DNA from 2 places in the Aeromonas sp. TECH754 genome. Region 1 is predicted to be linked to the other one. Evidence: predicted binding sites of a transcription regulator. Region 1 holds the regulator's gene; the other holds the start of a gene.
The links. The regulator sigma-54, encoded in region 1, starts transcription at its own class of promoters, with help from an activator protein. The targets are predictions, from matches to a motif close to TGGCACNGTTTTNGCTT.
Positions count from the first base shown of each region.

Region 2: a site for sigma-54 is predicted at 2,160-2,176, ahead of flhA (flagellar biosynthesis protein FlhA). Genes of this name have one in related genera too.

Region 1 is NZ_JBWBRA010000001.1:4,354,593-4,359,016, reverse strand. Features, by position in the region: gene npr (PTS phosphocarrier protein NPr) at 1-8, opposite strand, end outside; gene rapZ (RNase adapter RapZ) at 29-895, opposite strand; gene ptsN (PTS IIA-like nitrogen regulatory protein PtsN) at 936-1,382, opposite strand; gene hpf (ribosome hibernation promoting factor) at 1,385-1,672, opposite strand; gene ACZ9IL_RS19935 (RNA polymerase factor sigma-54) at 1,693-3,132, opposite strand; gene lptB (LPS export ABC transporter ATP-binding protein) at 3,198-3,923, opposite strand; gene lptA (lipopolysaccharide transport periplasmic protein LptA) at 3,934-4,424, opposite strand, start outside.
Region 2 is NZ_JBWBRA010000001.1:2,568,400-2,572,823, reverse strand. Features, by position in the region: gene fliR (flagellar biosynthetic protein FliR) at 1-620, shown strand, start outside; gene flhB (flagellar biosynthesis protein FlhB) at 698-1,828, shown strand; gene flhA (flagellar biosynthesis protein FlhA) at 2,213-4,315, shown strand; gene flhF (flagellar biosynthesis protein FlhF) at 4,332-4,424, shown strand, end outside.

The DNA of each region.
Region 1 (4,424 bases):
ACTGTCATCTGAGCATCCTGTTGGTCTATCAGACTTGCGGTGAACGTTTGTCCAGCGTGCGGTGACGGATCTGCACGTTCTTGCCAAGCAGACGGAACGCGCTGGCCAGCCGCTCGGCGACAAACACCGAGCGGTGCTGGCCACCGGTACAACCGATGCCAACGGTCACATAGCTGCGATTGTTGCGCTCCAACTGGGGCAACCAGGTCGCCAGCATGTTCTCGATCTGCTGGGTGAACAGCATCACATCCGGCTGGTTGGACAGGTAGTTGGCGACCGGCTCATCCTGGCCGGTGAACGGCTTGAGTTCGGGGATCCAGTGCGGGTTCGGCAGGAAGCGGGCATCGAACACGAAGTCGGCATCTTTGGGAATGCCGTACTTGAAGCCAAACGACTCGAACACCAGCACCAGCTCGTTCTCTTTCTTGCCGAGCACCCGGGTCTTGATGAGCTCGCTCAGGTCGTGAATGCTGAGACTGGTGGTGTCAATACGCAGATCGGCGGTGGAGGAGAGCGGTGCCAGCAGATGGGTCTCCTCACGGATCGCCTCATCCAGTGACAGCTTGTTGCGCGACAAGGGGTGCAACCGGCGGCTCTCCCCATAGCGCTTGAGCAGGGTCGTGTTGTCGGCATCGAAGAAGAAGCTGGAGAACTCCACCCGCCCCTCGTTGCGTACTTGAGCCAGCAGGTTGTCCAGTCTGTCAGGCTGGCTGGGCAAGTTGCGTACGTCTATGCTGACCGCCAGCTTGTCATACTGACTCTCGACCGAGACGATCAGCTGGGGTAGCAGATTCACCGGCAGGTTGTCCACGCAGTAATACCCCAGATCCTCCAGCACCCTCAGGGCGACGGTCTTGCCGGAGCCCGAGCGGCCGCTTACCACTATTAACTGCATCTTGTCCCCTCACGCCAACTTGGCTATGTCGTGCCCGGCATCAGGCCGAGGTCATGATCTGATAGAGCTCTTCATCGCTGGTCGCCTGGCGCAACTGGCGGCAGACCGCCTTGTCGCCCAGCTTGGATGCCATCAGGGAAAGGGTCTTGAGGTGCTGCTTGCACTCGCTTTCCGGCACCAGCAATGCAAACAGCAGGTCAACCGGTTGATTGTCGATGGAATCGAAAGGGATGGATTCGGAGAAGGTCATCAACACGGCAGTCGGCGCAAAGGCGTCGTCGATCCGGCCGTGGGGAATGGCAATACCGGCACCGATCCCGGTACTGCCCATTTTTTCCCGCGCCAGCAGGCTCTCGAACAACACCTGACGGGAGGTGCCGAGGCGCTCTGCGGCCAATTCGCTGATGATCTCGAGGGCGCGTTTCTTGCTGGTACAGGGGACCGCACTCTTGGTGCAGTCCCGACTCAGTATGTGTTCAAGTTGCATAGTTATTTTTGATTTAACTTATCTTTGTGCTTGATGATCTGCCGATCCAGTTTATCCAGCAGGGTATCAATCGCCGCATACATGTCGGCATGCTGCGAATTGGCGAACACCTCCCCCCCGCTGACATGCAGCTTGGCTTCGGCAATCTGGTTCAGTTTTTCGACGCTCAACACCACGTGTACGTTGTTGATATGGTCAAAGTGACGCTCGAGTTTGGCAAATTTGTTGTTCACATAATCACGCAGAGCTTCGGTAATCTCGACATGGTGTCCGGTCAGGTTAATTTGCATAACGTCTTCCTTTTGTTTGCCTAAACCAGGCGTTTGCGCTGATTGGATGGCGGGATCAACAAGGATTCACGGTACTTTGCTATCGTGCGTCTCGCCACCATAATACCCTGTTCGGCCAGCAAATCCGCGATCTTGCTATCACTAAGCGGTTTGGCTGGATTCTCAGCCGTCACCAGCTTCTTGATCAGAGCGCGAATAGCGGTCGATGAGCACTCTCCTCCCCCCTCCGTACTGACATGACTGGAGAAGAAAAACTTCAGTTCAAAAATGCCGCGGGGCGTATGCATGTACTTCTGGGTCGTCACCCGTGAAATCGTCGACTCATGCATCTCCACCGCCTCGGCGATGTCGTTGAGCACCATGGGTTTCATGGCCTCCTCACCGTATTCGAAAAAGCCCTGCTGCTGCTCGACGATGCAGCTGGCCACCTTGAGCAGGGTGTCGTTGCGGCTTTCCAGACTCTTGATGAACCACTTCGCTTCCTGCAGATGGGAGCGAATGAACTGGGTGTCCGTGCTGCTGCGCGCGTTGCGAGCCATCGCAGCATAGGCCTCATTGACGCGAATACGCGGTGCCGAATCCGGATTGAGCTCCACCACCCACTTGTTGCCCTTCTTGATCACGGAGACATCCGGGATCACGTATTGAGATTCGCCTTGGATGATGCCATTGCCGGGCCTTGGCTCCAGTTGCTGGATGAGATCCAGCACCTCCTTGAGGTCGCTTTCCTTGAGACGGGTCTTGCGGGCCAGGGTGCGGTAATCGCGATTGCCAAGCAAGTCCATGTGCTCGCTGATCACCTCCCTCGCCTCATTGAGCCAGGGCAGATCGGGCGAATACTGGCCAAGCTGGATCAGCAGACACTCCTGGACCGAGCGGGCAGCGATGCCGATCGGATCGAAATGCTGCACCCGCTTGAGCACGGCCTCAACCTCATCCAGTTCGACTTCTACCTCATCACTGCTGACTGCAACCTGAATATCCTCGAGGGAGACGGTCAAATAACCGGAATCGTCGATGGCGTCGATGATGGCGAGGGCGATGGCGGCATCCAGATCGCTGAACGGCGTCAACCGCATCTGCCACAACAGATAGTCTTGCAGGTTCTCGGTGGTTTCCCCCTGATAGACGCTGTCTTCCCCATCGTGGATGGGGCCTGCGCTCTGGGCCGTACCGGCCGAATAGACCTCGTCCCAGGTGGTATCCACCGGCAGCTCATCGGGCATCTTGTCCTGGGCCATGGCATCACTGGAGTCCAGCTGACTGGCGTCGACTGCCTCTGTCGGGTTGGTTTCCTGTGCCTCGCTCTCCTCTTGCTCCAGCAAGGGGTTGCTGTCGAGCGCTTGCTGAATTTCCTGCTGGAGTTCCAGCGTGGAGAGCTGGAGCAGACGAATCGCTTGTTGTAATTGTGGCGTCATGGTCAGTGACTGACCGAGACGCAACTGTAATGTCGGCTTCATCTACGTCGGGATATCCTTATGTTCAGCGAGGCAGTCACCTAACAAAAATGAGGGATGCACCCTTACTATAGACTGAATTGATCGCCCAAATAGACGCGCTTGACCTGCTCATCGGCGAGGATATCGGCCGGTGCGCCTTCGGCAATCATCTTGCCGTGGCTGACGATATAGGCCTTCTCGCACACATCCAGCGTCTCTCTGACGTTATGATCGGTGATCAGGACACCCAGCCCCCGTTCTTTCAGATGCTGGATGATCTTCTTGATATCTATTACAGAAATAGGATCAACACCTGCAAAAGGCTCATCAAGCAGGATAAATCTCGGCTCTGCCGCCAGGGCGCGCGCGATCTCGACCCGTCGCCGCTCTCCGCCCGAGAGGCTCTGCCCCAGACTGTCGCGGATATGAGTGATGTTGAACTCTTCCAGCAGCTGCTCGACCTTGTCTTCCCGCTCCTCACTGCTCAAGCCCTTGCGAGTCTGCATGACCCCCATCAGGTTGTCGAACACCGACAGACGACGGAAGATCGAGGCCTCCTGCGGTAGATAGCCGATGCCGTTGCGGGCCCTGATATGCATGGGTTGCAGACTGATGTCCTGATCGTCGATGGTGATGAGACCGGCATCCCGCTGCACCAGGCCCACGATCATGTAGAAGGAGGTGGTCTTGCCCGCCCCGTTCGGGCCAAGCAGCCCCACGATCTGACCGGTACCCACTTCCAGGCTTACGTCACTGACGACCATGCGGCGCTTGTAGCTCTTCTGCAGGCCAACTGCTTTTAACACTGCCATGGCTCGTTTCCTACTTCTTCTGATCGGCGGGCTTGTCGAAATTTTCAACCTGATCCGGCAAGAACACCGTCTTGACGCGCTGGGCCGGGCCCTTGCTCTCGGCAATCATCTTCTGGGTGACGATGTCATAGCGAATGAGATCGCCGTTGACCTGGCTGTCTTCCTGCTTGAGCTGGCCGTTGCCGGTGATGGTGACCTGCCGGTTCTTCAGCTCGTAACGGATGCTGTTGCCATGGGCATTGACCGGCTTACCGTTGTCCAGCACCTGGAAAAAGGTCGCGGGGTTGCCATAGGCGGTCATCACCTCGGCACCCTTCTCGCCGGAGCGGATCACCACCACCTTGTCGGCCTTAATCTTGATGGAGCCCTGAGTGATGATCACATCCTCACTGAAGGTGATGCGGTTATCCTGCATCTCGGCCACCTGCTTGACCGCATCCACGTAGACTTTCTGGGCGAAGTCGGACTCTTTGGCGTTCGCCACGCCGCACAACAGCAGGG
Region 2 (4,424 bases), 1.8 Mb from region 1:
TGCCCAAGATAGAGCTGTTCTCCGTCGGCAGCTTTCTGGTGCTGGGACAGCAGTTGCTGATCGGTGTCGCCCTCGGCCTGATGACCCAGTTTCTGCTGGAGAGCTTCGTGATGGCGGGCCAGGTCATCGCCATGCAGACCAGCCTGGGGTTTGCCACCCTGGTGGATCCCATGAACGGCCAGTCCGCCCCCGTGGTGGGCCAGTTCTACCTGATGCTGGCGACCCTGGTGTTTCTGGCGGTGGACGGTCACCTGCTGATGATCAAGATGGTGGTGCTGAGCTTCGAGACCCTGCCGGTCTCCGACAGCGGGCTGACGCGGCCCGCCATTCGCAGCCTGATAAGTTTCCTCGGGGTGATGTACCAGGCCTCCCTGGTGATGGCGCTATCGGCCATCGTCGCGCTGCTGCTCATCAACTTTGCGTTCGGGGTCATGACCCGGGCCGCGCCCCAGCTCAACATCTTCAGCATCGGCTTCGCGGTCAGCATGATGTCCGGCCTGTTCATCCTCTGGCTCACCATAGGCGGCTTCATGGGCCACTTCGAATCCATCTGGGAGCGAGTACAGGAGACCAGCTGCGAGCTTATCAACGTTCAGTGCTTCGGGGGCCAGAATGGCTGATCGGGAGCAGGGCTACGTCGGGCAAGGCGCCGTCAACGGTGGCATGTTGCTTGTTCAATATGATGGGGAGCAGCTGAATGGCTGATACCGATCAGGAACGTACCGAACAACCCACGGGCAAACGACTGCAACAGGCCCGGGAAAAAGGGCAGATTGCACGCTCCAAGGAGCTGGGTACCGCCAGTGTCTTGCTGGCGACCGTGTTCGGCCTGCTGATGATCAAGGAGAGCCTGGCTGGCGCCATGGTCAAGGTGCTCACCGTCGGCTTCACCCTGAACCGGGATCAAGCCTTCGACCCCAACGCCATGGGGGCCATGGTACCCGCCCTGCTGGCCCCGCTGCTGCAACCGCTGGGGCTGCTGTTCCTGCTGGTGGCCATCGCCGCCTTCGTCGGCAACACCCTGCTCGGCGGGATGAACTTCTCCTCCGAGGCCATGCTGCCCAAGTGGAGCAAATTGAGCCCCTTGAATGGTCTGAAGAGGATGTTCGGGGTGCAATCTTTGGTGGAGCTTGTTAAATCCATTGCAAAGGTGATTTTTATCAGCGCATTTGCCTGGTGGATGCTCTCCAGCAAGTTCAATCATCTGCTGAATCTCTCCCTCGAAGGCTTCCCCGGCGGCATCATAGACGCGCTGGACCTGCTGCTGTGGATGCTGATCATCCTCTGCTGCGCCCTCATCCCCATCGTCGCCATCGACGTGCCGTTCCAGACCTGGAACCACATGCGGCAACTCAAGATGACCAAGCAGGAGATCAAGGACGAATTCAGGGACAGCGAGGGCAAGCCCGAGGTCAAGGGCAAGATCCGCCAGTTGCAGATGCAGATGGCGATGCGCCGCATGATGGGGGATGTGCCCAAGGCGGATGTGATCATCACCAACCCGACCCACTACTCGGTGGCACTGAAATACGATGCGAGCAAGCCCGGCGCGGCGCCCAAGGTGCTGGCCAAGGGAGCCGACGAGGTGGCGATGAAGATCCGGGAGATCGCCCGCGAATACGATATCCCCATCATGCCGTCCCCGCCGCTCACCCGCGCCATCTATCACGCCACCGAGATTGGCCAGGAGATCCCGGAGGGGCTGTTCGCCGCCGTGGCACAGGTGCTGGCCTATGTGTATCAGCTCAAGAAGTTCCGCCGTGGCCGTGGTCGCCGCCCGACCCCGATCGCCAAAGACCTGCCGATCCCGCCGGAGTTCCGTACCTAGCGACGCTTGAGCAACCTCACCGGCAGCAGCACTGCCTGCCGCCCGACTCCAATCGCCAAAGATCTGCCCATTCTCCCCGAATACCGTACCTAGCAGTGTTTGAGCAGCCTCACCGGCTGTCTGCCGGCTGGCCTATGCGCATCAGCCCAAGATGCTCCGCTGTGGCCCAACTCTTGATCGTCAAAGATCGATCTGTTCTCCGAATACCGTCAACAAAGGCGAAGCCCTGGTTCTGCTGGTCAGGCGCGGGGCAGGTTGTTTCGTAGGCAGATGGCGACGGACTTCTGACATCTTTAAAATAAAATACATATATATCAATCAATTAAATTGTTGGCTTGATGCTTGCTTTACTCCGGCACTGGCGGTTGATAATTGAGAAAAATGATGGGATTCAAGGCTGGACTTGGCCGTTTCAAAGAGTACCGATGGTTGCTGACCAAGGGGGTGGGGACACCGCTGCTGGTGCTCGCCTCGCTCGGCATGGTGGTGTTGCCCATTCCGCCCCTGATGCTGGATATCCTGTTCTCCTTCAACATCGCCCTCTCCATCGTGGTGCTGCTGGTGGCCGTCTATACCCGCCGGCCGCTGGAGTTCGCCGCCTTTCCCACCGTCCTGCTGATTGCGACCCTGCTGCGGCTCGCGCTCAACGTCGCCTCCACCCGGGTGGTGCTGCTGGAAGGCCATAACGGCAGTGCGGCGGCCGGCCATGTGATCGAGGCCTTCGGCAACGTGGTGATCGGCGGCAACTACGCGGTCGGCATCATCGTCTTCATGATCCTGGTGATCATCAACTTCGTGGTGGTCACCAAGGGGGCGGGCCGGATCTCCGAGGTGAGCGCCCGCTTCACCCTGGATGCCATGCCCGGCAAGCAGATGGCCATCGATGCGGACCTGAACGCCGGTCTCATCACTCAGGAAGAGGCCAAGAAGCGCCGTCAGGACGTGACCCAGGAAGCGGACTTCTACGGTTCCATGGACGGTGCCTCCAAATTCGTGAAGGGGGATGCCATCGCCGGCATCATGATCCTCTTCATCAACATCATCGGTGGCTTCATCATCGGCATGGTGCAGCACCAGCTCACCTTCGGCGAAGCGGCCCAGATCTATACCCTGCTCGCCATCGGTGACGGCCTGGTGGCCCAGATCCCGTCCCTGCTGCTCTCCATCGCCGCCGCCATCATAGTGACCCGTCAGAATACCGATCAGGACATGGGCACGGCGGTGCTTGGCCAACTGTTCGACAATCCCAAGGCGCTGGTGATCTCCGCCGGCATCCTGCTGATGATGGGCAGCGTGCCCGGCATGCCGCACCTGGCGTTCCTGAGCCTCGGGGCGTGCGCCGCGGTGGGGGCCTGGTGGTTGCTGCGCCGGGAGAAACGGCAAAAGGCCGGGGTGGCGAGCGGTGAACTCTTGCCGGCCCACGGGGATGCCCCGGTCGAGCAGAAAGACCTGAGCTGGGACGACGTGATGCCGGTGGACATCATCGGGCTGGAGGTGGGTTATCAGCTGATCCCGCTGGTGGACAAGCATCAGGGGGGTGAACTGCTCAACCGGATCAAGGGGGTGCGCAAGAAGCTCTCCCAGGAGTTCGGCTTCCTGGTGCCTGCGGTGCACATCCGCGACAACCTGGATCTCGCCCCGAACCAGTACCGCATCACCCTGATGGGGGTGAGCACGGGGGAGGCGACCGTCTATCACGACAAGGAGATGGCCATCAACCCGGGCCAGGTGTTCGGCCAGATCCAGGGTATTGCGACCCAGGATCCCGCGTTCGGGCTGGAGGCGGTCTGGGTCGCCAAGGAGCAGGTCTCCCAGGCCCAGACGCTCGGCTATACGGTGGTGGATGCCGCGACCGTGGTGGCCACCCACATGAGCCAAATTCTCTCCAATCATGCCGCCCTGTTGCTCGGCCATGACGAGGTCCAGCAGCTGCTGGACATGATCGGAAAACACCAGAGCAAGCTGGTGGAAGGGCTGGTTCCCGAGGTGATCAGCATGGGGAACCTGGTCAAGGTATTGCAAAATCTGCTCAATGAAGGCGTGCCAATTCGCGATATGCGCACTATCCTGCAGACCCTCGTGGAATATGCGCCGCGCAGCCCGGATCCGGAAGTGCTGACAGCGGCCTGCCGTATCGCCCTGCGCAGATTGATCGTGCAGGAGATCGCCGGCCCCGAACCCGAGTTGCCGGTGATCACCTTGTCACCAGAATTGGAACGTATATTGCATCAATCCCTGCAAGCAGGTGGAGGAGATGGCGCCGGCATAGAGCCGGGACTGGCGGAGCGGATGCAGCGCTCGCTGGTGGAAGCCACTCAACGACAAGAACTGGAAGGCCAGCCGGCCGTGCTTCTGACATCGGGGATACTGCGCAATACCCTGGCGAAGTTTGTCAAGAATGCCATTCCTGGATTGCGTGTTCTGTCTTATCAGGAAGTGCCTGATGACAAGCAAATCCGCATCGTCAGTGCGGTAGGACAGAACTAGTTAGCGGAGATGACGGGTGAAGATTAAGCGGTTTTTTGCCAAAGACATGCGAACGGCGCTGGCCGAGGTCAAGGAGACGCTCGGGCCGGATGCCGTCATCATGTCCAAC